3 regions of the Agromyces silvae genome follow, and region 2 is predicted to be linked to each of the others. Evidence: predicted binding sites of a transcription regulator. Region 2 holds the regulator's gene; each other region holds the start of a gene.
The links. Region 2 encodes HrcA, which represses chaperone genes, less so after heat shock. Its sites were predicted from a motif close to TTNGCACTCGNNNNNNNCGAGTGCNAA; they were not measured.

Region 1 (9,655 bases), 1.3 Mb from region 2:
GACGGGCGGGAAGACGATGGCCACCCAGTCGCCCTCGAGGCTGAGGTCGAGGCGGCACTCGGCGGCCTCGTCAGCGCATCGCAGTACCGCTTCGTCCGGCGTCAAGCCGGTCACCGGCTGAGGCATCCCGCCCGATGCGAGCCAGGTGTCGCGGTACCGATCGAACGCCCAGCTGCCGCCCGGCAGCAGAAACACGGCGCCGAAGGTCGCATCTGCCTGAGCGATCGGATGGATAGAACACCGTTTGGCGCCGGTCTCGTCCGTCGCGTAGCTGTACTGCCCGAGACGCGGGCCGTCCCACGACACTCCGAACCATACGTCCGGAAAGCCCGTGAGTGCCGCGACCTGCTCTGTCGACAGCGCGTTCTCGCACGAGTCCGCCCGGCCGACCGCGGTGGGCGACCATCGCGGACGTGGGGCCGTCATCGCCTGCAACTCGGCGACGAGACGGTCCGCGATGCTCGCTCGAAACGCGTCGCGGAGCGACGCATCAGTCGATCCCGAGGCCGCAGCGATACCAGAGACCTGCAGCTCCACCCAGGTCGGCCCGATCGCGCCGATCAGTTCGCAATAGCCGCTCGACCGGCCTGCGTCCGGCGCGATGCACCGAGGACCTTGCACGTGCTCGCCATACGTCGGATCGGCGATCTGATAGGTCGCCACGTACTCCGCGGCGTGCTCGAGCCCTTCCGGCATCACCCGAAGCCGGACCCGCTGCGCACCCTCCGATGGCACGGACGAGACCGGGTCGGTGTGACTGGCCCAGTCGCAGACGAGTCCGCCGAGCTGGAGCACTGCGGCCTCATCCGGCGTCAGTCGTTCCGGCTCATGCAGCATCACGAGCGGCGCTCCCGCATCGCCGACGAAGGACTGGAGTGCCGGCAGTGCGACGAGCTGTTCACAGTCGGCGTCGATGCGGGGCACCGGGCCCGGATCCAGCACGGGCTCCGGTGTGGGCGACGCCGACGGCACCGCCGGGCTGGCCGAGGGAGGCGCATCGGTCGGCGTGCATCCTGTGAGCGTGACGCCGAACGCGACCGCAATCGCAATCGCACTCACGGTGAGGGTGGTTGCGCGGGGGCGTGAGCGCGTCATGCGGTCAGAATACGCGCCGCCGGCAGCCAGCCCGACGCACGGCTCGCAACGATCGCATCACGCGGGCGCGCGATCTACCGCCGCCCGCCGGACCGCCGCCCGCCGGACCGCCGCGTCGCCGCCGGGCCGCACCCGTGGCCGAGCACGCCACTCGCTCGCTGCGGAGCCCGGCGACACGCCGAAGGGCGCCCCCTCGCGGGGACGCCCTTCGTTCGTGTTCGTGTGCGGCGCAGTGCGACGCGTGTGGACTCAGAAGTCCATGCCACCCGTGGGGTCGCCGACCGGAGCCGGGGTCTTCTCGGGCTTGTCGGCGACGACGGCCTCGGTCGTGAGGAAGAGGCCGGCGATCGACGCAGCGTTCTGCAGCGCCGAACGCGTCACCTTGGCGGGGTCGATGATGCCCTGCGCGAGCAGGTCGCCGTACTCGCCGGTCGCGGCGTTGAGGCCGTGACCCGCGGGCAGCTCGGCCACCTTGTTCGCGACCACGCCCGGCTCGAGACCGGCGTTCAGCGCGATCTGCTTGAGCGGGGCCTCGATGGCGACGCGGACGATGTTCGCACCGGTCGCCTCGTCACCGCTCAGCTCGAGCGAGCCGAGCACCGCGGCACCGGCCTGGATGAGGGCGACGCCACCACCGGCGACGATGCCCTCCTCGACGGCGGCCTTCGCGTTGCGCACGGCGTCTTCGATGCGGTGCTTGCGCTCCTTGAGCTCGACCTCGGTGGCCGCACCCGCCTTGATGACGGCGACGCCGCCGGCGAGCTTGGCGAGGCGCTCCTGCAGCTTCTCGCGGTCGTAGTCGGAGTCGGTGTTCTCGATCTCCTGGCGGATCTGCGCGACACGGCCGGCGATCTGCTCGCTGTCGCCCGCACCCTCGACGATGGTCGTCTCGTCCTTGGTGATGACGACCTTGCGTGCCTGGCCGAGCAGGTCGAGCGTGACGTTCTCGAGCTTGAGGCCGAGCTCTTCCGAAATGACCTGGCCGCCCGTGAGGATCGCGATGTCCTGGAGCTGAGCCTTGCGGCGGTCGCCGAAGCCCGGGGCCTTGACGGCCACCGACTTGAAGATGCCGCGGACCTTGTTGACGATCAGGGTCGCGAGCGCCTCGCCGTCGACGTCTTCGGCGATGATGACGAGCTGCTTGCCCGTCTGGATCACCTTGTCGACGATGGGGAGCAGGTCCTTGATGTTCGAGACCTTCGAGTTCGCGATGAGAATGTACGCGTCCTCGAACACGACCTCCTGGCGCTCGGGGTCGGTCACGAAGTACGCCGACAGGTAGCCCTTGTCGAAGCGCATGCCCTCGGTCAGCTCGAGCTCGGTGCCGAACGTGTTCGACTCCTCGACCGTGACGACGCCTTCCTTGCCGACCTTGTCGATCGCCTCGGCGATGATCTCGCCGATCTGCGGGTCGGCGGCCGAGATGGACGCGGTGGCCGCGATCTCGGCCTTGGTCTCGATCTCCTTGGCGCTCTCGAGCAGCTGCGCCGAGACGGCCTCGACGGCCTTCTCGATGCCCTTCTTGAGGCTGATCGGGTCGGCGCCGGCGGCGACGTTGCGGAGGCCCTCGCGCACAAGCGCCTGAGCGAGCACGACGGACGTGGTGGTGCCGTCACCCGCGACGTCGTCGGTCTTCTTGGCGACCTCCTTGACGAGCTCGGCACCGATCTTCTCGTACGGGTCGTCGAGCTCGATCTCCTTGGCGATCGAAACGCCGTCGTTCGTGATGGTGGGGGCGCCCCACTTCTTCTCGAGCACGACGTTGCGGCCGCGCGGGCCGAGGGTCACCTTGACCGCGTCGGCGAGCGTGTTGAGTCCACGCTCGAGACCGCGACGGGCCTCCTCGTCGAAAGCGATGATCTTTGCCATGTGTTTCTCTCGTCCCTTCCCGGACGTCCGAAGAATGGTGGTTAGCACTCGAATCGTGCGAGTGCTAACACCGATTCTGGCACTCTCGAATCGAGAGTGCAAGCGAGCGGACGCCTCGCGGGGACGCTGCTCGACGTCGGCGCGGGCCACCGATCGAAGGACCTGCCGGGGGCGTACCGCTCAGGGGGTGAAGGTGACCGATCCGTCGAGCGGGACGAGCTCGACCCAGGTGGTTCCCGGCGCGAGCCGGAGCGGCGCGCCATCGTCGGCGGTGAGTGCGATCGGCGACTCGCGAGCGGGCTTCGCCCACCGGCCGTGCGCGGTTCGCCCGGCTGCGGAGACCCAGACCTCGCCCTCGCCGACGAGGACGGTGCGCGGCACCTCCCCGAGACTCCAGTCGATGTCGACGCGCATGGTCACCACGTTCGTGGCGCGCACCCGGTCGCCGGACGCTTCGACGTCGGGAGCCCCCTCCTGCGAGCGGAGCCAGGTCGAGCTCGCCGCGTCCCACTCCCAACTCGGATATCTGGCATCCGAGAACACCGCGTCGATCCGGCTCGTCGGCGTCGCGCCGGGCACGTGGGCGAGTGGATCCTGGGTGCCGTAGGCGAACTGCACGGCCGGCGCCGGGAGGTCGGCGTGGCGGCGCACCGCCTCTCCGGCGGCGAGGATGACGTCGTGCGGTCCCGGCCGGTCGTCGGCGCGCCAGAACAGGCCGGTGTCGTCGTAGTCGAAGACGAGGTTCACGACGGGCGTGTCCTGCATCATGGCCACGAACTGCTCCTGGCCGCCCGAGTACGCGACGAGGCCGCCGAACGGCGCGATGATGTCGGGGTCCATCGGTCGGATGGACCGAACCGGGCCGAGCTCGTCCGGGACATCCGAATGCCAGACGGCCGCATACCTTGTGATGCCGCCCTCGACGAGCTCCTCGAAGACGATGTCGGCCCGGTTGAGCGCGATGTGCGGCCTGGCCTCGACGTGGTTGTCGACCTTCACGGCGAGCGCGGGGTGTGCGAGTGCTGCCGCATCCGCGAGGGTCCCGCGGAGCGGCGCGAACACGATCGACGACGCCACCCCCATGGCCGCGGGAGCGGCGCGGGTGATGACCGGCGGCTCCGTCGCCTCGGGTTCGCCCGCCGCGCATCCGGCCAGCGCGAGGAGCAGCGCCGCGCTCACGACCGCGCGTGCGAGTGGCCTCCGACTCCGCGCGGGATCCTCAGACATTCCGCCATCGTAACGATCGTGATGCCGCCGCCCGCGGCGACGCGCTGCGGCGCGTCGCGAGGCGCTGCGACCCGCGGCGACTCCACGCGGTCCGCGGCGCCGCGGGTACGAACGCGCCGCCCGTCGAGGCGGGCGGCGCGTGTCGTAAGCCGGGGATCAGGCGGGGCGAACCGCCTCGGCCTGCGGGCCCTTCGAACCGGTGCCGACCTCGAAGACGACCTGCTGGCCCTCCTCGAGCACCTTGTAGCCCGCCATGTCGATGGCGGAGTAATGGACGAACACGTCCTGGCCGCCGTCATCGACGGTGATGAACCCGTATCCCTTTTCAGCGTTGAACCACTTCACGGTCCCGTTCGCCATGCGTTGCTCCCAATTGCCGTGTGTCGTCAGCACGTGCCCGAGGCAGGTACCGGGCCGTCCACGTGCTGACGTGCACCGGGTGATGCGAGGCGTACTACACGGGTTCGGACAGCCAATCTCCACATTGGTGGGAGAGATGTGTGCGCACAAGACTCGTTTCGTTACGAAAGGTCGCAGAATGACAACGATTCGGACAGCGCCTTCCGGAACCGCGGGGGCCGAGACCGTGGCCGGTGTCAGCCTCCGGTCGCCGCGGCGTAGTCGGATCCGAGCACGACCACCAACGGCGTGCCGATCTCGCCGAACTTCGCGTCGAGCCGGACCTCCGCCTCGGGCAGCGCCTGCGCCACGCCCCGCGCGGCGCCCTCGAGGTCGGCCGTGGCGTAATAGACGTAGGTGACGGTGAGGTCGTTCTCACTCGCGTTCGCGGTCGTACCCACCGGCACCCCTGCCGCGGTGAGCGCTTCGGCGGCACGCGCCGCGAGCCCGCTCGTCTGCGTGCCGTTGAGCACGGTCACCGGCAGGTCAGGAGCGACGGTCGGCGGTGCGGTCTCGACCGGCGCCTCGGTCGCCGCCGGCTGCGGCTCGTCACCGAAGTTGAGGCGGTCGTTGAACACCATGATCCCGATGATGCCCGCGGTCGCCAGCACGACGGTCGCGAGCGCGGCCCAGGCAAACGCGATCCAGCCCTGGCCGCGGCGACGCGGCGCGCGATGCGCGCCGATCCGCTCGATGCCGTCGGGAATGCGGTCGAACCGGTCGCGGGGGAACTTCTGCGCCATGGGGTCCAGTCGTGGGTCGGGGCCGGAGCTCAGTCGAGCGCCCGGCCGAGGCTGAGGGTACGGCGGTCTCGGGCGACGGCGCGCGCGTCACGCATGCGCTGCAGGCGCTTCACGAGCATGGGGTCGTATCGCAGTGCCGCCGGGGCGTCGATGAGCTCGGCGAGCAGCCGGTAGTACCGCGCGGCGGACAGTCCGAACTCGGCACGGACGGCCTCGGCCTTCGCACCGGGGTGACCGAACGAGCGGGTCTCGAAGGCGAGGATCCGACGGGCCCGGTCGTCGAGCACTGCCTCACCGTCTGCGTCACCGGGGTCGCCCTGGACGGCGCCCGTGCCGGCACCGCGGTCGACGCCGGCTACGCCGGGACGCCTGGGGGCGGGCGCACCCGTCATACTCGCCTCCCGTCGTGCCCGGCCCGGTGCCGCGCTTGCCCACATCCTAGGCAGTGCCGGCCTGGGAACCCGCCGAGCCGCGCGGCGTGCCCGCGTCCGCGTGCCCGCGTCCGGTTCCACCCGGCATCCGCATCCGCGCGCGCCGGGCGCGGAACAGGATGACACACACCGGCGTTGCACCTCGTGCGGGGATTAGGCTGAACGGCGCCCGCGAGCTCCGGCCCTCCCGGTCGGATCGGAAGGAGAACCATGGAATACCGCGTCCAGAAGAGCGACGACCAGTGGCGTGCCGAGCTCGGCGCCGAACAGTACTCCGTGCTCCGCGAAGCCGCGACCGAGCGCCCGTGGACCGGCGAGCTCCTCGATGAGGAACGCGCGGGCATCTACACGTGCGCGGCCTGCAACGCCGAGCTGTTCAAGAGCGGCACGAAGTTCGACTCGGGCTGCGGCTGGCCGAGCTTCTACGAGTCGGTCCGCCCCGAGGCGGTCGAGCTCATCGAGGACACGTCGCTCGGCATGGTCCGCACCGAGGTGCGGTGCGCGAGCTGCGGCTCGCACCTGGGCCATGTCTTCCCCGACGGCTTCGGCACCCCCACGGGCGACCGGTACTGCATGAACTCCATCGCCCTGAACTTCGCCGCCGCGGATCAGAGCGCGCCCGCCACCGACGACTCGCCGGCCGAGCCGGCCACGTCCGACGCGCAGGCCTGATCGGTGGCGTCGCTCCGCGAGGCGGCGCTCGCGAGGCGCTCATCGCCCAAGGTGACGGATGCCTCGCCGGCCGACGCCGAACTGCGCGAGCTGCTCGACGCCGCCGGCCGCGTCGCCGATCACGCGTCGCTCACGCCGTGGCGCGTGATCGCGCTGCGCGGCGATGCGCGGGCGCGTCTCGGCCGGGCGCTCGCCGAGGCATCCGGTCTCGAGGGCGAGCACGCGGAGAAGCTCGCCGCCAAGCCGCTGCGCGCCCCGCTGCTGCTCGCGATCGTCGCGACGGTCGCACCGCACCCGAAGGTGCCCGAGTGGGAGCAGGAGGCGGTCGCCGCGGGCGTCGCGCACCTGCTGAGTCTGCTCCTGGACGACGCGGGGTGGGGCGTCATGTGGCGCACAGGCCCGCACACGAGGCGTCCGGCGGTCGCCGCCATGCACGGCCTGGCCCCGAATGAGCGCCTGCTCGGCTGGCTGTACGTCGGCGGCCGCCCGCCCGAGGCGAAGCCGCCGCGCGAGCGCGCCGTCGCGGACCGTCTCACCACGCTCGACTGAACGCGGTCAGGAGCCGGGACGCGCCGGCGTCTCGAGCTGCGCGGATGCGTCGGGCTGCGTGGATGCGCCGGGCGATCCACCTTCCCCGACCGAAGCTGCGCGGTGGCGGTGCCTGCGCCGCGAGATGCTCGCGACGCCGACCGCGATGAGCGCGAGCGCGGTGCCGCCGATGGTCGCGGCGTCGACGACCCGGCCGTGCGTCGGCGCCAGCAGGTCGAGCGCGAGCGCCGCGGTGAGCTGACCGGCGACGCCCGCGAGCGCGAGCACCAGGACACCGATGATGCGCACGACGATCGCCTGACCGGCGATGAACAGGCAGCCCATGAGGCCGCCGAGGTAGAGCCAGGGCTCGGTGGGGAACTCGGCCGGGAAGCCCTCGATGCCCGCGTGCACGAACATCACGATCACGAGCGCCGTCGTACCGACGATGAAGTTCAACGCGGTCGAGGTGAGCGCGCTGTCGGCGGCGGCGCGCACCCGGCCGTTGACCGCTTGCTGCCACGCGGCGCCGACACCCGCGGCGAAGGGCAGCAGCATGAGCAGCAGCGGCACCTCGTGCGCGAGCTGGCCCGACACCGCCCACCCGATCGCCGCGAGTGCGAGCAGCGCGCCGGTGAGGCGGGTCGCGGTGACCGGGCGTCTGCCGCCGGGGCCGAGCCCGATGAGGTCGAACACGAGCCCGCCGATCGTCTGTCCGGCCACGATCGCGACCGTGAACACCGCGACGCCCAGCACGCCCGCAGAGAGGCCCTGTGTCGTGACGAAGTAGGCGCCCGCGAGCCCGCCGAAGAGCATCCACCACAGAATTCTGCGCTCACGCAACTGAACCCTGAGCTTGCCGAAGCCCACACGACCCGGCCGCCACACCGCGAGCGTGATGAGCAGGATGACGAGGCCCGAGCCGAACGAGATCGCCGCGGTCGTGTACGGGTCTCCGAGCTCGCGTGCGAGCTCGCCGTTGATGCGCGATTGCACGGCGGTTCCGGCGCCGCACAGCACCGCGATCGCGACGGCGAGCCACACGGGCAGGTGCAGGCGGTCGGCATGGCGATGTTCCGTGCGTCCCGCGCCCGGCGTCGCGCCCGACGTCGCGCCCGCCGCTGCGTCTGCTGCTGAATCCGACGTCGCGTTCGCCGCTGCGTCCGCCCCGGTCGCCGTCGCGCTCTCCGGCTTTCGCATCGCACCCCGTTCGAGACTCGGTGCCCGTCGGGAGACGGGATCCGCGCCGAGCCTCGAACAGCATACGCGCGTCGGTGCGGCCGGGCGGCACGCGTCGGCCCGGCGTGCGGAGCGCCCCATCCGTCGGCTCCCATCACCCGGCCACCGACGCCGCTAGACTGGTCGCGACACTCCGCCGGCTTGGCGCAATTGGTAGCGCACCGCTCTTGTAAAGCGGTGGTTGCGGGTTCGAGTCCCGCAGCCGGCTCTCTTCGAACGGGTCCTGGCCGGATCCCATCCGCGCTAGATCGAGTCCTGCCTCGGGAACACGACCTTCTCGACGATGGTGATCAGCGACGCGGCGACCGGGATCGCGACGAGCGCACCGAGCACGCCGCCGAGCGTGCCGCCCGCGACGGCCGCGATGACCACGAGCGCGCCGGGCACCGCGACGGCGCGGTTCATGATGCGCGGGCTCAGCACGTACGCCTCGATCTGCATGTAGATGAGGTAGTAGATCGCCGCGGCGAGCGCGGTCTCGGGCGACGCCGCGAACGAGACGAGCGAGATGATGATCGCGCCCGTGAGCGTACCGATGAGCGGCACGAGCGAGCAGAGGAACGCGACGAAGGCGAGCAGGATCGGCGCGGGCGCGCCGATGATCGACAGGTAGATGAAGCTGAGCACGCCGTTGATGAGCCCGAGCGAGCCCTGACCGATGACGTACCGCCCGACCGAGCCCGTGATCTCCTCGGACACCTCGCTGAACTTGCCGCGCGAGCTCTGCGGCACGAACCGGGTCGCGTAGCGCTTCATCGAGTGCAGCGATGCGAGGAAGTACAGCGTGAGGATCAGCACGATCGTGGCGCCCGTGAACCCGCCGGCGATGCCCGCCCCCACCGCGAGGATGCCGCCGGTCAGCGAGCCGAAGTTGTTCGGGTCGCCGAGCCAGTCGCCGATCGCGGTCACGCCCTGCGCGATCGCGTCGCCACCGATGATGCCGTTGAGCCAGACCACGAAGTCGGAGTGCTCGACATTGTCCACGATCGTCGGCCAGTCTTCGACGATGATCCGCGTCTGCTCGATCACGATCGGCACGATGGTCGCGATCAGGCCCACGAAGAGGCCGACGACCGCGATCACGACGAGCAGGATCGCGAGCCAGCGCGGCATGCGCTTCTGCAGCCAGCTGACCAGCGGGTCGAGGCCGAGCGCGAGGAACAGCGCGAGCGCCACGTAGAGGATCACGGTGCCGAGCTGGCCGACGATCCCGCCGAGCAGCAGGGCGAAGAGCACACCGATCGCGCCCACGAAGCCGATACGGAACGCGCGGATCTTCACCTCGGGCGCGCGCGCATCGACGGCGGCGGTCAGTTCGGCGGCTGCGCGCTCCGGCGAGTCAGTGCGGCGTCGCCGCTTGGCACGAGTCCACATGGGTCGAAGCTAGTCCCGTCGTCCGCGGAAGGTCCAGAACGACCCGCCGCGACGGCCGGATGCCTCGCGCGCGGACCT
Region 2 (9,655 bases):
TGAACACCGGCCGCAGCGCGGACGGGGCGACGGGTGCGGCGCCGGGCTGGGCCTCGAGCACGGTCATGGTGGTGCCAGCGTAGCCGTGGCCCGCGACGCGGGGAATCCATCGAACGGCGGAGACGCGCGGAGCGCGGAGGCATCCGTTCGCGTCGCGCCGTCGCGCCCCGCGGACGCGTCGCGCCGTCGCGTGTCCGGCCCGCAGTCCGGCGCGCGCGCCCAGTCATGGGAGAATCGTCAGGATGTCTCCGAGAGCCGCCAACCCGCCGGTGCCTGCCGCCACCGATCCCGCGCTGATCCGCAACTTCTGCATCATCGCGCACATCGACCACGGCAAGTCGACGCTCGCCGACCGCATGCTGCAGATCACGGGCGTGGTCGCCGATCGCGACATGCGCGCCCAGTACCTCGATCGCATGGATATCGAGCGTGAGCGCGGCATCACGATCAAGAGCCAGGCGGTGCGCATGCCCTGGCAGGTCGGCGACGGCTCGTTCGCGCTCAACATGATCGACACACCGGGCCACGTGGACTTCAGCTACGAGGTCTCGCGTTCGCTCGCGGCCTGCGAGGGCGCGATCCTGCTGGTCGACGCCGCGCAGGGCATCGAGGCGCAGACGCTCGCGAACCTCTATCTCGCGCTCGAGAACGACCTCGAGATCATTCCGGTCCTGAACAAGATCGATCTGCCGGCCGCGGACCCCGACAAGTACGCGAAGGAGCTCGCCGATCTCATCGGCGGCTCGCCAGACGACGTGCTCAAGGTGTCGGGCAAGACGGGCCTCGGCGTCGAGGAGCTGCTGGATCGCGTGGTCGAGCGCATCCCGGCCCCGGTCGGCGATGCGGATGCTCCGGCGCGGGCGATGATCTTCGACTCCGTCTACGACAGCTACCGGGGCGTGGTCACCTACGTCCGGATGGTCGACGGCCACCTGAACCCGCGCGAGCGGATTCAGATGATGTCGACGAGGGCGACCCACGAGATCCTCGAGATCGGCGTGAGCGCGCCCGAGCCGACGCCCACGAAGGGCCTCGGCGTCGGCGAGGTCGGGTACCTCATCACGGGCGTGAAAGACGTGCGCCAGTCGAAGGTCGGCGACACGGTGACGACGGCGCTGAAGTCCGCGACCGAGCCGCTCGCGGGGTACACCGAGCCGCTGCCGATGGTGTACTCGGGCCTCTACCCGATCGACGGCAGCGACTATCCGATCCTGCGCGAGGCGCTCGACAAGCTCAAGCTCTCCGACGCGGCGCTCATCTACGAGCCCGAGACGTCGGTCGCGCTCGGCTTCGGCTTCCGCGCCGGATTCCTCGGGCTGCTGCATCTCGAGATCGTGACCGAGCGGCTGCGCCGCGAGTTCGGGCTCGACATCATCGCGACCGCGCCTTCGGTGGTCTATGAGGTGACGACCGAGGACAAGAAGACGGTCACGGTCACGAACCCGAGCGAGTTCCCGACCGGCGCGAAGATCGCCGAGGTTCGCGAGCCGATGGTGAAGGCCGCGATCCTCGCGCCGAAGGACTACGTGGGCACCATCATGGAGCTCTGCCAGTCGCGCCGGGGCAGCCTCATGGGCATGGACTACCTCGGTGAGGACCGGGTCGAGATCCGCTACACCATCCCGCTCGGGGAGATCGTGTTCGACTTCTTCGACCAGCTGAAGTCGAAGACGGCCGGCTACGCGTCGCTCGACTACGAGCCGGTCGGCGACCAGGCTGCCGACCTCGTGAAGGTCGACATCCTGCTGCAGGGCGAACAGGTCGACGCGTTCAGCGCCATCGTGCACCGCGACAAGGCGTATGCGTACGGTGTGCTCATGACCGGCCGCCTCCGCGAGCTCATCCCGCGGCAGCAGTTCGAGGTGCCGATCCAGGCCGCCATCGGTGCCCGCATCATCGCCCGGGAGTCGATCCGCGCGATGCGCAAGGACGTGCTCGCGAAGTGCTACGGCGGCGACATCTCACGCAAGCGCAAGCTCCTCGAGAAGCAGAAGGAGGGCAAGAAGCGCATGAAGATGGTCGGCCGCGTCGAGGTGCCCCAGGAGGCCTTCATCGCCGCCTTGAGCGGCGAGACCGAGGTCAAGAAGGACGCGAAGAAGTAGCAACCGTGAGCTGCGAGGGTCACGCCGACAGTGTTCCTTAGGATGAGCCGGTGGAGTTCGAATACTGGCTCACCGGCACGGGTTGGGCCAAGGCATCTGTTCGCCATGAGGATGCGACCCTTCCGCTCTCGGCCTCATACATCCAAGATGCGCTCGGAGACCTGCTGCAAGCTGTCGACGACCTTCTCGCCGGAGCTGGTTCATCGCGCTGCGTGTGGTGGGAAGAGCCCGGCCAGTATTGGTGGCTCCTCGAACGCTCGGGAGAAGGCGTCAACCTCAGCATTCTGTGGTTCGACGATTGGGTGCGCGAACCCGACGGATCTGGCGTGCTGAAGTTCGCGGAGGCGCTCCCGCTCGCGGATCTCGCGACGGCCATTGCGGTGGGTTCTGCGAAGGTGCTGGCCGAACACGGTGCCGAAGAGTATCGCCGCCGTTGGGTCGAAGCGCCATTCCCGGAGGAACTGTTGTCGAAGATTCAGGCGCGCTTGTCTGCATGAGCCGGTTTGGCCCGACCCGATTCGCCGGGCATCGGGCGTTGACACGGCATGACGCCTCGGAGAAGACGGCTCCTCCGCAGAGAGCGTGCCATCCAAGAAAGAATTGTCCCGATCAAGTCGTATTTTCCCGTTCACCGGATGTCAGTGGGTGGGTGCAGACTGCTTCGCATGACGACCTCTCCGATCGACCGGCTGCATGCCGAGGTGGGTGAGCTCGCCGCCGCGTGGACGGCGGCGCAGCCGGCGCTCGGTGCGGCGCCTGATTCCGATGCAGTCGGGGAGCGGGCGTTCGAGGCATTGAGCGGCGACGGATTGGTGCGGGTGGTCGAGCGTGCGGCGCGCCTCAAACGTGCGGTGGAGTCGTTCCTGGCTCGGGCCGGTACCGAGGTCGCGCGGCGTTCGGCACCGGAGTTCGGGGCAGACGGGTTGGCGAAGCGGTACGGGCACTCGAGTCCGGCACGTCTGGTCGCATCGGCGACCGGCGGCGGGCAGGGTGAGGCGGCCAGGTTGCTCGCGGTCGGTGAAGCGACCCGGGCAGGCGAGTCGTTCACGGGCGAGGCGACGCCGGCGAAGTACGCGTACGTACGCGCGGGGCTCGACGCGGGCGCGCTGAGCATCGAGGCGGCGAATCTGATCACGGGCATGCTGCGCCGCGTCGAGCTGCGCGCGGACGCGGGGCTGATCGGTTCATACGAGCAACGGCTTGTGGGGGTCGCGGTGGGCGCGCCGCTGTCGCTGGTGGGGCGTGCCGTCAAGGAGGCAGAGGCGACGCTCGATGCCGAGGGACTGGCTCGGTCCGATGAACGGATGCGTGAGGAGCGGTCACTGACGTTCCGCGAAGATGCCGACGGCGTGTTCCACCTGCGCGCCCGGCTCGACCCGGTCACGGCCGCACCGGTGAAAGCGGCCCTGGATGCACTCGTGAGCGACGCGCTCCGCCGGCGCGGGTCCGGTGGCACGGCCACCGCCGGCGGTGCCGGAGACGATGGTCGCGGCCGCGGCCGCGGCCGCGACCAAGGCGCTGGTGCCGGTGCCGATGCGGGTGGGGTGGGTGCGGTGATCGAGGATCGACGATCGATCCCGCAGGTGCAGGCTGATGCGCTGGCCGAGCTGGCCCGGCACGCACTGGGCTGCCAGGCCGCGCCCGGATCGGTCCCGGCGACCACGATCGTCGTGCGAATGAGTCTTGAGGCACTGCGCGAGGGCGTGGGTGTCGCGGAGATCGACGGCATCGACCGGCCCGTCGCGGCGGGCACCGTCCGAAAGCTCGCCGCCGACGCGGAACTCATTCCGGCCGTGCTCGGCAGCGACAGCGTCCCGCTCGACCTGGGGCGTGGCACCCGCCTGTTCAGCAGGTCCCAGCGACTGGCGCTGATGGAACGCGACGGCGGCTGCGCGTCCTGCGGAGCCAACATCACCTACGCCGAAGCGCACCACGTCGAGTGGTGGAGCCGAGGCGGCCCGACCGACCTGGCCAACGGTGTCATGCTCTGCGCGAGCTGCCATCACCAGATCCACGACCAGGGCTGGCAGGTCCGCATCACCGGCAAGGGTCGCCGCGGACAGGTCTGGTTCATTCCGCCGCCACACCTGGACCCCGACCAAACACCTCGACTGGGCGGCAAAGCCCGCTTCAGCCCTAAACGCGAACGCCCGCCTTCGCCGGCGCCCGCCCCCGGACGCGCACCGGGATCTCGAAGCGTGCCCGCACCCGCGCGCACCGGTACTGCGGCCTCGCCGAGCTGCGACGCACGACCGCCCCGCGTCCTCAGACTGGGCCAGCAGCAGACCACGACGTAAACTGAGCGGATGTCTCGTCGCAGTACCTTCACCGATCAGTCCGTGACCTACGGGGCCATCGGCGCGACACTCGACCCCGACTTCCTTCGGTATCCGCCTGAGGGGTTCCGGCCCGCCGAGGACCGCGTGAAGCTCGGCTCGGGAGCCGAACGGTTCGAGCGCGCGGCCGAACAGCTCATGACGTGGGGTGTGCAGCAGGGGTCCGGCTTCACGGTGACCGAGATCTCGCCCGGTACCGGAGCGCAGTACTCGGGGCTCGCCTTCGACCCCGAGGGCTCGCCGCTCCAAGCGCAGCCCGCGCAGCGCACCGAGCAGCGGTTCGCGGCCGACGGAACGCCGTTCATCACGGCCGGCATGACGGCCACGCTCCGCAGCGGGCGGCATAGCGTGCCCGTGCTGGTCGTGTACGTCATCGACGAGCCCGATCGCATCGGGTTCGCGTACGGCACGGCCGGTGACGCGCCCGAGGCCGGCGAGGAGTCGTTCATCCTCGAGCGCCGCGACGACGACTCCGTGTGGCTCACCGTGCGGTCGATCCTCGAACCCGCCGGCGGCCTGCGCCGCCTCACTGCGCCCCTGCAGCGTCGTCGTCGTCGCGAGCTCACCAAGCAGCAGCTCCGCGCGCTGCATCCCGCGTTCCCGAGCTGACGTGGCCGGCCCGCTTCCGCTCGGCGACCCGGCACCCGCCGACGGCCGCCTCCCGATCTCGGTGCTGGACGGTGCCGACGATCGCGCCTTCGGCGTCTACCTGCACGTGCCGTTCTGCCGGGTGCGCTGCGGGTACTGCGACTTCAACACCTACACCGCCGGGGAACTCCGCGGCACGAACAGCGCGGACTACGCGAGCCATGCGAGTGCGGAGATCCGGATGGCCCGGGGTGCGCTCGAGGCATCCGGCCTGCCGTCGCGCGCCGCGGCGACCGTGTTCTTCGGCGGCGGCACACCGACCCTGCTGCCGGCGACGGATCTCATCGCGATGCTCGACGCGGTACGCGACGCGTTCGGCCTCGAGCGTGGCGCCGAGGTCACGACCGAGGCGAACCCCGACTCGGTCGGGCCCGGCGACCTGCAGCGCCTCGCCGACGCCGGCTTCACCCGAGTGTCCTTCGGGATGCAGTCGGCCGTGCCGCATGTGCTTGCCACGCTCGATCGCACGCACGACCCGGCGCGAATCCCGCTCGTCGTGCGCTGGGCGCGCGATGCGGGCCTCGACGTCAGTCTCGACCTGATCTACGCGACGCCGGGGGAGTCGCTCGACGACTGGCGCCGGAGCGTCGACGAGGTCCTCGCCCAAGCGCCCGACCATGTGAGCGCCTACGCGCTCATCGTCGAGGACGGCACGAAACTCGCCCGCCGCATCCGCCGGGGAGAGCTCGCCGAGCCCTCCGACGATCTCGCCGCCGACATGTACGAGCTCGCCGACGACCTGTTCGCCGCGGCCGGCTACACCTGGTACGAGGTCAGCAACTGGGCGCGTGGCGACGCACGCCGATCACGGCACAACCTCGGATACTGGCGAGGCGACGACTGGTGGGGCGTCGGGCCGGGCGCGCACAGCCACGTCGGCGGCGTGCGCTGGTGGAACGTGAAGCATCCCGCCGCGTACGCCGAGCGCGTCCTCCGCGGCGTCTCGCCCGCGGCGGGCCGCGAGACGCTCGACGCCGACGCGCGACGCACCGAACACGTGCTCCTCGCCTCGCGGATCCGTGAGGGCCTGGCGATCGACACGCTCGACGGGGGTGCGGCCCGCGCTGATGTGCGCAGTGCCGTGGCGGAACTCGTCGCCGACGAGCTCGTGGATGCACGAAGCGCCCTCGCCGGGCGAGTGGTGCTCACCCGGCGAGGGCGCCTGCTGGCCGATGCCGTCGTGCGACGGCTGCTCGAACCGGTGGCGGCCGAGCCGCTCAGCTCACGAACTTGATCGAGAGCGGGTAGGTGTAGGGCTGGCCCTGGTTGGCCTTCACGGCCGCGATGATGCTGAACACGATCACGACGATGCCGATGGCGATCGTGAGGAAGATGCCGATGATCACGATCCAGAGCACCGCGCTCACGACCGCGGCGATCGTCATGGTGATCTGGAAGTTCAGCGCGGTCGCGGTGTGGGCGCGAACGAACGGTCCGCGGTCCTTCAGCACGAGGTAGCCGATCAGCGACGGGATGAACCCGAAGAAGATGCCGCCGATGTGGACCAGTGTGGCCCACAGCTTCTCGTCGGCGGGGCTCATCTGCGGGCTCGGCTGGTAGGCGCCGGGCGGCGGTGCCGCAGGCGGGGGACCAGCCGGGGGTCCCGGCGGCGGGGGCGGGGGCGGTGGCAGGTCGGACATGGAGTCTCCTTCTTCGGGCCCGGTACACGGGTCGTCGCCATGTTCTCAGACCGGGCGGGTCACACGGAAGAGTCGACCCGGCGTGCCGGTTCGGATCACCGCACGGGGAAGTCGCGTATCATTAGCACTCGTAGGGAATGAGTGCTAAGGACTCGAGAGGCGAGGGGTCGATGGTCTCGGAACGCGGACTGGCGGTGCTGCGCGCGATCGTGCAGGACTACGTCGCGTCCCGCGAGCCGGTCGGGTCGAAGACGATCGTCGAGCGCCACGCGTTCGGCGTGTCGGCGGCGACCATCCGGAACGACATGGCGCTGCTCGAAGAGGAAGAGCTGATCGCCGCACCGCACACCTCGTCGGGTCGCATCCCCACCGACAAGGGCTACCGGGTCTTCGTCGATCAACTGAGCGACGTCCGCCCCCTCACACCAGCACAGCGCCACGCGATCGAGACCTTCCTCGGCGAGGCGAACGACCTCGATGAGCTGCTCGCGCGCACCGTGCGGCTGGTCGCCCAGCTGACCAATCAGCTCGCCGTCGTGCAGGTGCCGACGTTCACGAGTTCCCGGGTGCGGCACGTCGAGCTCGTGCAACTCCCGCCGTCGCGCGTGCTCTGCATCGTGATCTCCGACTCGGGCCAGGTCGAGCAGCGACTCGTCGAACTGCCCGAAGACCTCGACGACGAGACGCTGGAGTCGCTGCGTCGCCGGCTGAACCAGGTGGTCGCCGGCCTCCCGCTCGCCGAGGCGGCGACCGCCCTCTCGGGCGAGCTCGACGGCGCCGACCCCCGGCACGCCGGCGTGCTGGCGACCATCGCGGCGACGCTCGCCGAGCAGGCCGGGACGCAGCGCACCGATCGTCTCGTCGTGGCGGGCGCCGCAAACCTCGTCCGTACCGAGCAGGACTTCTCGGGATCGATCCTCGGCGTGATCGAGGCCATCGAGGAGCAGGTCGTGCTGCTCCGGCTGTTCAGCGAGATGGCCGCCGACCCGCACCGCATCGCCGTCCGCATCGGTCGCGAGAACGCGCCCTTCGGACTCGCCGAGACGTCGGTCGTCTCCACGGCCTTCTCGGTGCCCGGCCGCGACGTGTCGCGGCTCGGCGTCGTCGGCCCGACGCGCATGGACTACTCGTCGAGCATGGCCTCGGTGCGCGCGGTCGCACGCTATCTCTCGCGCACGCTCGGCGAGCATTGACGTCGCGCGGCTGAGCCCGCGACCGGACCTGATCGAAAGGAACCACCCCTGCCGTGGCAGACCACTACGAGGTGCTCGGCGTCGCACGCGATGCCTCCACAGACGAGATCAAGAAGGCGTATCGCCGGCTGGCACGTGAGCTGCACCCGGATGTGAACCCCGGGGCCGACGCCTCCGAGCGGTTCAAACAGGTCACCCACGCGTACGACGTCCTCAGCGACCCGCGCCAGCGCGAACAGTACGATCACGGCGGCGGCCAGGGCGCGTTCGGCGGGCAGGGGTTCGGCGGGTTCGGCGACATCTTCGAGACGTTCTTCGGCGCCGGGCAGCAGACCCGCGGCCCCCGGTCGCGCCGGGAACGCGGTCAGGATGCGCTCATCCGCGTCGAGGTCGGCCTCGACGAGGTCATCTTCGGCACGCATCGCGAGCTCGAGCTCGACACGGCGGTGCTCTGCGAGACCTGCAACGGGTCGTGCTGCCAGCCGGGCACCTCGCCCGTCACGTGCGACATCTGCGGCGGAACCGGCTCGATCCAGCGCTCGGTGCGCTCGCTGCTCGGCAACGTCATGACGTCGAGCCCGTGCGGCACCTGCCGGGGGTACGGCACCGTGATCGCGACCCCGTGCGTGACCTGCCAGGGCCAGGGCCGGGTGCGTGCGCGCCGGACCGTGCCCGTCGACATCCCCGCGGGCGTTGACACCGGGCTCAGGCTCCAGATGCCGGGCTCCGGGGAGGCCGGTCCGGCCGGCGGACCCAATGGCGATCTCTACCTCGAGATCAAGGTCAAGACCCACGACGTCTTCAGCCGCAACGGCGACGACCTGCTGTGCACGCTCGAGGTCGCCATGACCGACGCCATCCTCGGCACGACGGCGACGCTGCCGGCGCTCGACGGCGATGTCTCGCTCGAGATCAAGCCGGGCACGCAGGCCGGCGAGGTGCTCACGGTCAAGGACCGCGGGATCGGCCGGCTTCGCGGCGGCGGCCGCGGTGATCTGCGCGTGGGCGTGCAGGTGCTCACGCCGACGAAGCTCTCGGGCAAGGAGCGCAAGCTCGTCGAGCAGCTCGCCGCATCGCACAAGACGAAGGCCCCCGAGCTCAGTCACTTCCAGCAGGGCCTGTTCGCGCGCCTGCGCGACCGGTTCCTGAGCTGAGGCGACGGATGCCTCGGGCTGGGCGGCTGGCCCACCGTGAGAGCATGAGCCCATGAGCAGCCTGTACCTCGATGAGGCGCTGGAACTTCGGGCCCTGGTGCCCGGCGACACGGTCGAGCTGGCCGGGGACGAGGCGAGGCACGCGGTCGCCGTGGCGCGGGTCCGCGTCGGTGAGCGGCTCTCCATCGGCGACGGTCGCGGCACGATCGTGCGCGGCGAGGTCGTCGCCACCGCGCCGAGAGCCCTCAGCCTGGCGGTGGGCGAGGTGCTCCTCACCGAGCGCGCCGCACCGTCGATCGCGCTCGTCCAGGCCCTCGCGAAGGGCGACCGTGACGAGCTCGCCGTCCAGGCGGCGACCGAGCTCGGCGTCGACCGCATCGTGCCGTGGGCGGCCGCGCGCTCGGTGTCGCGCTGGGAGGGGCCGAAGGCCGACAAGGGTCGGCTGCGGTGGGCGACGATCGCCCGTGAGGCCGCGAAGCAGTCGATCAGGGCCTGGTTGCCCGAGGTCGACGAGGTCACCGCGACGGCGCATCTCCCCAGACGGCTCGACGGCGCACGCCTGCTCGTGCTCGAGCCGACCGC
Region 3 (9,655 bases), 770 kb from region 2:
CGCCGCCGTGCATCTCAAGATCGACACCGGGCTCAGCCGCAACGGCGTCGCGCCCGAGGACTGGCCCGCCGTCGTCGCGCTCGCGGCCACGCTCGAGGAGCGCGGCCGCGTACGGGTGCGTGGCGTGTTCAGCCATCTCGCGAACACCGACGCCGACACCGACGCCGCACAGCTCGCCGAGTTCGAACGCGCGCTCGCCACCGCGGCGGGGCACGGACTCGCACCCGAGATGCGGCATATCGCCTCGACCGCCGCAGCACTCAGCACGCCCGACGCGCGGTACGACGTCGTCCGCATCGGCATCGGTGTCTACGGGGTCTCACCGTACGGCGACGGCACGACGTCCGCACAGCTCGGCATCCGGCCCGCGATGACGCTCCGCGGCCGGGTCGCGGCGGTGCGGCGCGTCGAGCCGGGAACGGGTGCGTCCTACGGGCACGTCTGGCGCGCCGACCGGCCGACGACCCTCGCCCTCATCCCGCTCGGCTACGCCGACGGGGTGCCGCGCCAGGCTTCAGGTCGTGCCGAGGTGCTGCTCAACGGCGCGAAGCGTCGCATCGTCGGGCGCATCGCGATGGACCAGTTCCTCGTCGACGTCGGCGACGACCCGGTCGAGGTCGGTGACGAGGTCGTGCTGTTCGGCGACCCGGCGACGGGAGCGCCCTCGGCCGACGACTGGGCGGACGCCGCCGACACCATCGGGTACGAGATCGTCACCCGCATCGGCCGCCGCGTGCCGCGCACGTACCTCGGGGTGGAGTGATGCGGCTCGCCGTGCCCGACACCGAGGCGATGGAGGCCTTCGGCCGCGACCTCGCGCGCGAGCTGGCCGCGGGCGATCTGCTGGTGCTCACCGGCCCGCTCGGCGCAGGCAAGACGACCCTCACACGCGGGATCGGCGACGGCCTCGGCGTGCGGGGGCCCGTGCAGTCGCCGACGTTCGTGCTGGCACGCACGCACCCGAGCCTCGTCGGCGGTGCGCCGCTCGTGCACGTCGACGCCTACCGGCTGGGTTCGGCGGCCGAGCTCGACGACCTCGACCTCGACTTCGCGCGTTCGGTGGTCGTCGTCGAGTGGGGTGCCGGCCTGCTCGACGGCGTGAGCGAGTCCTGGCTCGAGATCGTCATCGAGCGCCGGGTGGGCGGCGACAGCGGCGTCGATGGGGCGGATGCCTCGGGCGAGGCATCCGACCTGGCCGACGCCGACCTGGCCGACGCCGACCTCGACGCCGACGAGCCCCGCGCGCTCACGGTCACGGGCCACGGCCCGCGCTGGGCCGGCACCCGCTTCGCGGCCACCCCCTAACCCCCTTACCCACCCACGCCGCCCCACCCGCCCTCACCCACCCCACCCGCCCTCCCTCCCACCCACCCACCCTCCCTCCCTCCCACCCACCCCCCTCCGTCGAGTGATGCCGAAACGGCTCGAGTGTGGTCGATATGGGCGTGCATTCGACCCATTTCGGCATCACTCGGCGAACGCGGGGCGGGCTCGGCGGACGGGGAGCGGACGGAGAGCGGGCGGGGAGCCTAGGCTTGGAGCATGCTCCTCGCGATCGACACGTCGACCGGAACGAGCGTCGCCGTCGTCGACCGCGACGGCGGCGTGCTCGCCGAGGTCGGCACCGACGATGCGATGCGGCACGCCGAGGTGATCGGCGAGTTCATCGAGCGGGCGCTGCACGCCGCGGCCGTCGCGCCGCGCGACCTCTCGGGCGTGGCCGTCGGCATGGGGCCCGGGCCGTTCACGGGACTGCGGGTCGGTATTGCCGCCGCGCGGGCGTTCGCCCTCGGCATCGCCCGGCCCGTCGTGCCGGTCGCGAGCCACGACGCCGTCGCCTGGTCGTGGTACCGCGACGGGGGCGAGGGTACGCTCCAGGTCGTGACCGATGCGCGCCGCCGCGAGTCCGCGGTCTCCGGATACACAGGGCTCGACGACGACGGACTGCCCGTGCGCGTGACCGGCCCCGAGTTGTTCCCGCGCGATGACGTGCCCACCTCGTCGGCGACCCGGCACGACGCCGCCGTCGTTCCGGCCGGCGCGGTCGGCATGATCGCCGAACTCGGCTTCGCCGCGAGCCGGCTGCCGCTCGCGGACGACGAGCCGATCTACCTGCGCGCGCCCGACGTGACACTCTCGGCCGGTAAGCGGGTCTCGCAATGAGTCGGATGCTCCGCCGCGCCGACATCGGCGACCTGGACGCCGTCATGCAGCTCGAGCGCTCCGTCTTCACCGACGACGCGTGGCCGGAGGACGCCATGCGCCGGGAGCTCGAAAGCCCGCACACGCACTACCTCGTCGCCGTGGACGACGGCGCTCCGCGCGAGGTCCTCGCGTACGCGGGCCTCCTCGCGGGGCGGGGCAGCGGCGAAGGCGACGTGCAGACGATCGCGGTCGCCCCCGATCACCGGGGCCACGGGCTCGGTCGCGTGCTCATGCTCTCGCTCATCGACGAGGCGCGCCGCCGCGGCACCGCTCGCCTCTTCCTCGAGGTGCGTGCCGACAACCCGGTCGCCAGGGCGCTCTACACCTCGCTCGGCTTCGCCGAGATCGGCGTGCGCCCCCGCTACTACAGGGGCGGCATCGACGCGATCACGATGCGGCTGAACGTGCCGCCCGCCGTCGCATCGCCCGCAGACACGCCCGCCGTGGAGGTCCAGTGAATCGTCAGGCCCCGCTCGTGCTCGGCATCGAGACCAGCTGCGACGAGACCGGTGTCGGCATCGTGCGCGGCACCGATCTGCTCGCCAACGCGATCGCGTCGTCGATGGACGAGCATGCACGCTACGGCGGCGTGGTGCCCGAGGTCGCGGCGCGCGCCCATCTCGAGGCGCTGGGGCCGACGGTTCGGACGGCGCTCGCCGAGGCATCCGTGTCGCTCGACGACCTCGACGCGGTCGCCGTGACCAGCGGGCCCGGGCTCGCCGGCGCACTCATGGTGGGCGTCGGGGCCGCGAAGGCGCTCGCGCTCTCGCTCGGCGTCCCGCTCTACGGCGTGAATCACCTCGTCGGGCACGTCGGTGCGGATCTGCTGGCCGATGAGGCGCCGCTCGAGACGCCGACGATCGCCCTGCTCGTCTCGGGCGGCCATACCTCGCTGCTGCTCGTGCGCGACCTGGTGAGCGACGTCGAGCTCCTGGGGGAGACCATCGACGACGCCGCCGGCGAAGCGTTCGACAAGGTCGCCCGGCTGCTCGGGCTGCCCTACCCGGGCGGGCCCGAGATCGATCGGGCCGCCGTCGGCGGCGACCCCGCGGCGATCGCGTTCCCGCGCGGGCTCAGCCAGGCGAAGGATCTCGAGCGGCACCGGTACGACTTCAGCTTCTCCGGACTGAAGACCGCCGTGGCGCGATGGGTCGAGCGCCGCGAGGCGTCGGGTGAGCCGGTGCCGCTCGCCGACGTCGCCGCGAGCTTCCGCGAGGCAGTGGTCGACGTCCTCGTGACGAAGGCGCTTGCCGCATGCCGCGACCTCGGCGTGCCGAGGCTGCTGCTCGGCGGCGGAGTGGTGGCGAACGCGCGGCTGCGGCAGGTGGCCGAGGAGCGGGCGGATGCCTCGGGCGTCGCCCTGCGCATCCCGCCGCTGTCGCTCTGCACCGACAACGGCGCGATGATCGCCGCGCTCGGCGCGCAACTCATCATGGCGGGCTACGAGCCCTCGGGGCCGGGGTTCGGCGCCGACTCGACGCTGCCGGTCACCGAGATCCGAGTGTGACCGGCGGACCGGCCGCAACCCTCGCGGCGGGTCCGCGCGTCGCGGTATGGTGAACCCGAGATGAGGGTGACGCGCGCCGTCGGGCGCCCGCTGCGTCAACCGAGCCGCGGTGAGACTCGCCCACGCAAGAGGGGACCATTCACGTGACCGATCCCAACGCTCCGGACCAGCCCGGGGCCGGCGTGCCGACACCGCCACCGGGGGCCGGGCAGCCCGGATACGGGCAGCCCGGGGCCGGCCAGCCCGGGTATGGGCAGCCGGGCTATGGCCAGCCCGGGTATGGGCAGCCGAGCTACGGGCAGCCGGGCTACGGGCAGCCGGGGTACGGGCAGCCGGGCTACGGCGCGGCGCCGGCGAACAAGACCAACACCCTCGCCATCGTGGCGCTCATCGCGTCGATCGCCGGGCTCGTCATCTTCTGGTTCATCGGCTCCGTGGTCGGCGTCATCTGCGGACACATCTCGCTGAACCAGATCAAGCGCACCCGCGAGGAAGGTCGCGGGCTCGCGCTCGCCGGCCTCATCGTCGGCTACATCGGCATCGCGCTGAGCATCATCGCCGTCATCGCGATCGTCGCCTGGACGACGTGGTACATGTCCACCTACGGCGTCGTGACGAACTACTGACCGACGTCGACCGCCGATCCGACCCTACGAGTGAGAAGAGAGACGACATGACCGACCCGAAGCCCGGCGAAGAGCCCCTGGCGCCCAATCCGTCCGAGCCCGGCGTGCCCGACGCGCCCGAGCCGCAGATCCCCGCCGCGCCCGAGCCGATCGCGCCCGACGTGCCGGCCGCCCCCCAGCCGCCGGCCGCCCCCCAGCCGCCGGCCGCGCCCGCGCCGCCCGCCGCGCCCGAGCCGCCGGCCTACGGCGCGACGCCGCCCCCGCCGCCGGCCTACGGCAGCGAGCAGCCCGCGTACGGCGAGCCGGCGCAGTACGGCGAGCAGCCGCAGTACGGCGCCTCGGGCGGCGCGACGCCGCCGCCCGCGTACGGTGCAGCCGGGTACGGCGCCCCCGCCTACGGCTCCGCGCCCGCCAAGCCCACCCCGGTCCTCAGCCTGATCTCGCTCATCGCGGGCATCGTCGGCCTGCTCGGTGGGTTCGCGGTCGTCTGGATCCCGATCATCGGCGGCATCCTGCAGCTGTTCATCCCGGCGGCCGCGGTCGTGCTCGGGTTCCTCGGGCGCAAGCGCGAGCCGCAGGCGAAGGCGATGTGGCTGACCGGACTCATCCTCGGGTTCGTCGGCCTGGCCCTCGGCCTGCTGTCGATCGTGTTCTGGGCGGTGCTGTTCGGCTCGGTCGGGACGTACAACTACACCTACTAGGAGCATCAGAGGTGACTGATCACGCGGGGGTCCCGCCGAACGGCGGGGCCCCGGTCCCGCCCGACGGCGGGAGCCCCGTGCCGCCCTCGGGCGATGCGGCGGTCCCGCGCTCGGGCGGAGCGCCGCGTCCTGTGCTCCCGGCGGATGCGCGCCGCCCGCTGCAGCCGAGCGATGCCGACGGGAGCTTCGACGTCGGCCACTACGACACCGGCCGTCTGCAGCAGCTGCCCACCGGGCAGCTGCTGCTCGTCGGCCGACCGGGCGTCCCCGACCAGGTGCTCGCTCCGGTGGTCGAGGAGGCGGACGACGACGACGAGGTGCAGCGGCGCGTCTACAGCTGGATCGGTGCCGTCGCCGGTTCCATCGGCGCGCTCGCCTCGCTGTTCGTGGGATGGATGCTGCCGCTCTCGCTCGCCGCCATCGTGTTCGGCGTGCTCGGCCTCCGCCGCGAGGAACACGGGCGCACGCTCGCGTTCGTCGCCATCGGCACGGGGATCACCGGACTCGTCTTCTCCGCGGTGTGGCTCGGGTACTACGCGATCGTCTACGGCGCCTTGCCTGCGTAGCCGAGCGGGTCGCCGGCGTTCCGGGTCAGCGTCGTCCAGGGGTGGTCAGAGTCGTTCGACGAGCAGGGTCACGCGGCGGCCCGCCTCGCGCGTGATCACGATCGTGGCGGATGCCTCGCCTCGGAGCTTCAGGCGGGTGCGGAGCGATGCGGGGTCGATGTCGACGCCCCGTTTCTTGATCTCGAGTGCGCCGATTCGGCGATGGGCCAAGGCCTGGCGCAGGTGCCGCTCGTCGTTCGGCAGTCGCTCGAGTACCCGGAACCCGCGGGCGAACGGGCTGTCGACTGCACGGTCGGCCGTCACATATGCGAGACCCTCCGACAGCATCCACCCGCCGATGCTCCTCGCGAAGTCACCGATGAGCCGGGCACGGATCACCGCGCCGTCGGGCTCGTACAGGTAGTCGCCGAGCGGACCCGTCTCGGCGTCCTCGCTGTCAGCCGGCGCGGTGAGCTCGGCGGCGTGGTCGCCGCGGACGACGAGTGCGGCGCGACCGACCCCCGGCCGGGCGAGGGGCCCGAACCACACGGCGAGCTCGACCAGGTCGCCGTCGACCGAGACCCACTGCGCCTCGGCGCCCGCGGGCACGAGGTCGCGGTCGGTGCCGGGGCCGAGCTTCACGCCGACCGCGTGCCGTTCGGCGAGGCCGAAGGCGAAGTCGAGCGACGGACTGTACGCCGAGGCGTCAGCGATGCGGACGGTGCGGCCGCCCTCGGTCGTACGCCGCGCGGGATCCAGCCATACGCCGCCGATGCCGCCGAGCGGCACCTCCTCGGCGCGCGCGTGCAGCACCCGCGCGCGAGGGAACGGCGTGAGGTTGTACGCCGCGATCGCCGCGGTGACCTCATCGGCCTCGACCGCGGTGACCTCGATGTCGACGGCGGCCACGGCGAGCGCGTCGCCGCCGATGCCGCAGCCGAGATCGGCCACCTGGCCGATGCCGGCCCGGGCGAACCGCCCGGCGTGCAATGCGGCGACCTTCAGCCGGGTCGCCTGTTCGAGCCCTGCCTCTGTGAACAGCATGCGGTCGGCGAACTCACCGAACTTCGCCCGAGCCCGCTGGCGGAGGCGCGCCTGGCTGAGCACGGCCGCGACGAGGGTGGCGGAGTGCCCCTGCTTGCGGAGGTCGGCGACCGTACGCACCACGTCGGCCTTGGAGTCCCATTCGGGGACCGCGTCGAGGAGTCGCAGCCCCTCCGGTGAGAGGAGTTCGACGAGCTCGGCGCGATCCACCCGGCCACGCTAGCACCGGGTCCTCCGAGGCATCCGGTGCGTGTGGAAACCGGCTGGCACTCACGTTGCGTGAGTGCCAGATTCTCCCTAGACTCCTGTTAGCACTCTCACTCAGAGGCTGCTAACGAAGTCTTCGTCAAGACCGTACCGAACGAAAGAGAAAAGGGGTCAACCGTGTCGGTTTCCATCAAGCCGCTCGAGGATCGCATCGTCATCAAGCAGGTCGAGGCCGAGCAGACCACGGCTTCCGGTCTGGTGATCCCCGACACTGCGAAGGAGAAGCCCCAGGAGGGCGAGGTCGTGGCCGTGGGCCCCGGCCGCATCGACGACAACGGCAACCGTGTTCCGCTCGACGTCGCCGTCGGCGACAAGGTGATCTACTCGAAGTACGGCGGCACCGAGGTGAAGTTCGGCGGCGACGACTTCCTCGTGCTCTCCGCCCGCGACGTGCTCGCGGTCGTCGTTCGCTGAGCGACTCGATCCGGGTGAACGGCCCGGGCGCCCTGACGGCGCCCGGGCCGTTCGTCATTTCCCCGGCGGGGGCCATGCGCGAGCGTTGGCGTCGGCAGCCGGCGCCGTCATCGCGGTGTCCGAGGCCGGGCGTAGGCTGAGCCGGTGAGCACACCGCCCCCTTCCGAGACCGTCGGCGATCCGGCCGCGGCGTCGACCAGCCTGAGCCGCGCTGGGCTCGTCTACGCGGCCGCGGCGTACGGGCTCTGGGGCGTCCTGCCGATCTATTTCATCGCGCTCGAACCGACGGGCCCGTTCGAGCTGGTCGGCTGGCGCATCGTCCTCTCGCTGGTGTTCTGCGCGGTGCTCATCACGGTCACGCGCGCCTGGCGGCCGTTCGTCGCGCTCGCCCTCGATCGCCGTGTCCTGCTGACCATGGGCGTCGCGGGCCTGCTCATCTACGTCAACTGGCAGACGTATGTCTACGCCGTCCTGTCCGGCCAGGTGGTCGAGGCCGCCCTGGGCTACTTCATCAACCCGATCGTGACCGTGTTCCTCGGCGTGCTCGTGCTCCGCGAGCGGCTCAACCTCACGCAGTGGATCGCGGTCGGCATCAGCATCGTCGCCGTGTTCGTGCTCGCGTTCGGGCACGGCGAATTCCCGTGGATCGCCCTCCTGCTCGCATTCTCGTTCGGCTTCTACGGCCTCATCAAGAAGCGGGTGGGGCCGCGTGTCGACGCCGTGGCGGGGCTCACGCTCGAGACCGCGTGGCTCACCCCGGTCGCGGTGATCCAGCTCATCGTGGTCGGCACGACCGCGGGCCTCACGGTCGGCCAGCACGGCACCTGGCATACGGTGCTGCTCCTCCTCTCCGGCGCGATCACCGCGATCCCGCTGCTGTTCTTCGCGGCGGCGTCGCGTCGCCTGCCGCTCACCACCATGGGATTCATCCAGTACTTCGCACCGTTCATCCAGTTCGTCGTCGGGGTGTTCGTGCTGCACGAGCCCATGCCGCTCGAACGCTGGATCGGCTTCGCACTCGTCTGGCTCGCGCTCGTCGTGCTGACCTTCGACCTCGTGCGCGGTGCCCGAGCGGCTCGCCGGCAGATCGTGCCGCTGACCTGAGTCGAGCCGCTCGGGGCCTTGACGATGGGTGGCCACCCGGAGTGCGCTTTCCTTGCGTGTGAGGTCGGTTCGCCTGCTCGTTTGTGCGCCTACGGTCTCCAATGTGACGGAAATGTAACGCTTTGGCCGGTGTTACCGGGTTGTGATCGCGGCTTCTTGTCCCGCGCCGAGGCCGCAACTACTGTGACAGGACGGCGTGCCCTGAGGCGCGTTCCGAATGGAAAACAATTCCTTCAGTCCCAAGGAGCAACATGAGCGTTTTCGGTACCTCCCGACCCGCTCGTTCGCGTGGCAAGGTCTGGACGGGTGTCGCGGTCGCCGCGACGAGCGCCCTCCTCCTTTCCGCATGTGCGAGCGGCGAACCCGATGCCGGGCAGGAAGAATCGTCCGGTCCCCGTGAAGACCTCACGCTGACCGTCGGCACGGCCCTTCCGCAGACCGGAAACCTCGCGTTCCTCGGCCCGCCCGAGGAAGCAGGTGTCGCCTATGCGACGTCGCAGATCAACGAGGCCACCGGCGACACGGGCCTGACGCTCGACGTCGTCTACGGCGACTCGGGCGACACCGACAACAAGGCGTACGAGACCGAGATCCCCCGCCTCCTCGGCGAGGGCGTCTCGGCGATCATCGGCGCCGCGTCCTCGGGTACGTCGCTGCAGTTCATCGACCAGGTCACGGGAGCCGGTGTCATCCAGTTCTCGCCGGCGAACACCTCCGACGCGTTCACCACGTACGACGACAACGGCCTGTACTTCCGTACCGCGCCGTCCGACGTGCTCCAGGGTGAGGTGCTCGGCAACCTGATCGCCGAAGACGGCAACCAGACGCTCGGTATCATCGTGCTGAACGACTCGTACGGCACCGGGCTCGCGAAGTACGTGTCCGAGGCGTTCACGGCGGCCGGTGGCGAGGTCGTCGCCGAGGCGACGTACAACACCGGTGACACCACGTTCGACGCACAGATCAACGCGGTGCTCGCGGCTGCGCCCGACGCCATCGCGCTGATCACGTTCGATGAGGTGTCGACGATTTTGCCGGGTCTGTTCGGACAGTTCCCCGCCGACAAGCTGTACTTCGTCGACGGCAACCTGAAGAACTTCGCCGACGCGTTCCCGACCGGCTCGCTGACCGGTGCGAAGGGCACGCTCCCGGGCCTGTCCATCGACTCGATCTCGGCCTTCACGGGTGAGCTCGACGCCTTCCTCGAGGCTGAAGGCACGCCCGCGCTCGAGGACTACAGCT

Region 1: a site for HrcA is predicted at 3,006-3,032, ahead of groL (chaperonin GroEL). Genes of this name have one in related genera too.
Region 3: a site for HrcA is predicted at 6,892-6,918, ahead of groES (co-chaperone GroES). Genes of this name have one in related genera too.

Annotation. Positions count from the first base shown of each region.
Region 1 covers NZ_CP133018.1:1,003,399-1,013,053, reverse strand. The annotation lists gene QU602_RS04765 (hypothetical protein) at 1-1,095, opposite strand, end outside; gene groL (chaperonin GroEL) at 1,345-2,964, opposite strand; gene QU602_RS04755 (DUF3048 domain-containing protein) at 3,145-4,191, opposite strand; gene QU602_RS04750 (cold-shock protein) at 4,348-4,551, opposite strand; gene QU602_RS04745 (LytR C-terminal domain-containing protein) at 4,788-5,333, opposite strand; gene QU602_RS04740 (DUF3263 domain-containing protein) at 5,363-5,725, opposite strand; gene msrB (peptide-methionine (R)-S-oxide reductase MsrB) at 5,975-6,436, shown strand; gene QU602_RS04730 (nitroreductase family protein) at 6,440-6,985, shown strand; gene QU602_RS04725 (DMT family transporter) at 6,992-8,164, opposite strand; tRNA gene QU602_RS04720 (tRNA-Thr) at 8,339-8,411, shown strand; gene QU602_RS04715 (AI-2E family transporter) at 8,447-9,577, opposite strand; gene QU602_RS04710 (serine/threonine-protein kinase) at 9,587-9,655, opposite strand, start outside.
Region 2 covers NZ_CP133018.1:2,317,751-2,327,405, reverse strand. The annotation lists gene QU602_RS10755 (sensor histidine kinase) at 1-67, opposite strand, end outside; gene lepA (translation elongation factor 4) at 243-2,102, shown strand; gene QU602_RS10745 (hypothetical protein) at 2,153-2,599, shown strand; gene QU602_RS10740 (HNH endonuclease) at 2,768-4,399, shown strand; gene QU602_RS10735 (DUF1990 family protein) at 4,409-5,047, shown strand; gene hemW (radical SAM family heme chaperone HemW) at 5,049-6,320, shown strand; gene QU602_RS10725 (DUF4870 domain-containing protein) at 6,304-6,726, opposite strand; gene hrcA (heat-inducible transcriptional repressor HrcA) at 6,897-7,919, shown strand; gene dnaJ (molecular chaperone DnaJ) at 7,973-9,073, shown strand; gene QU602_RS10710 (16S rRNA (uracil(1498)-N(3))-methyltransferase) at 9,126-9,655, shown strand, end outside.
Region 3 covers NZ_CP133018.1:3,088,403-3,098,057, reverse strand. The annotation lists gene alr (alanine racemase) at 1-763, shown strand, start outside; gene tsaE (tRNA (adenosine(37)-N6)-threonylcarbamoyltransferase complex ATPase subunit type 1 TsaE) at 763-1,305, shown strand; gene tsaB (tRNA (adenosine(37)-N6)-threonylcarbamoyltransferase complex dimerization subunit type 1 TsaB) at 1,543-2,163, shown strand; gene rimI (ribosomal protein S18-alanine N-acetyltransferase) at 2,160-2,663, shown strand; gene tsaD (tRNA (adenosine(37)-N6)-threonylcarbamoyltransferase complex transferase subunit TsaD) at 2,660-3,712, shown strand; gene QU602_RS14120 (DUF4190 domain-containing protein) at 3,856-4,338, shown strand; gene QU602_RS14115 (DUF4190 domain-containing protein) at 4,386-5,039, shown strand; gene QU602_RS14110 (hypothetical protein) at 5,051-5,605, shown strand; gene QU602_RS14105 (class I SAM-dependent methyltransferase) at 5,651-6,838, opposite strand; gene groES (co-chaperone GroES) at 7,013-7,309, shown strand; gene rarD (EamA family transporter RarD) at 7,454-8,413, shown strand; gene QU602_RS14090 (ABC transporter substrate-binding protein) at 8,665-9,655, shown strand, end outside.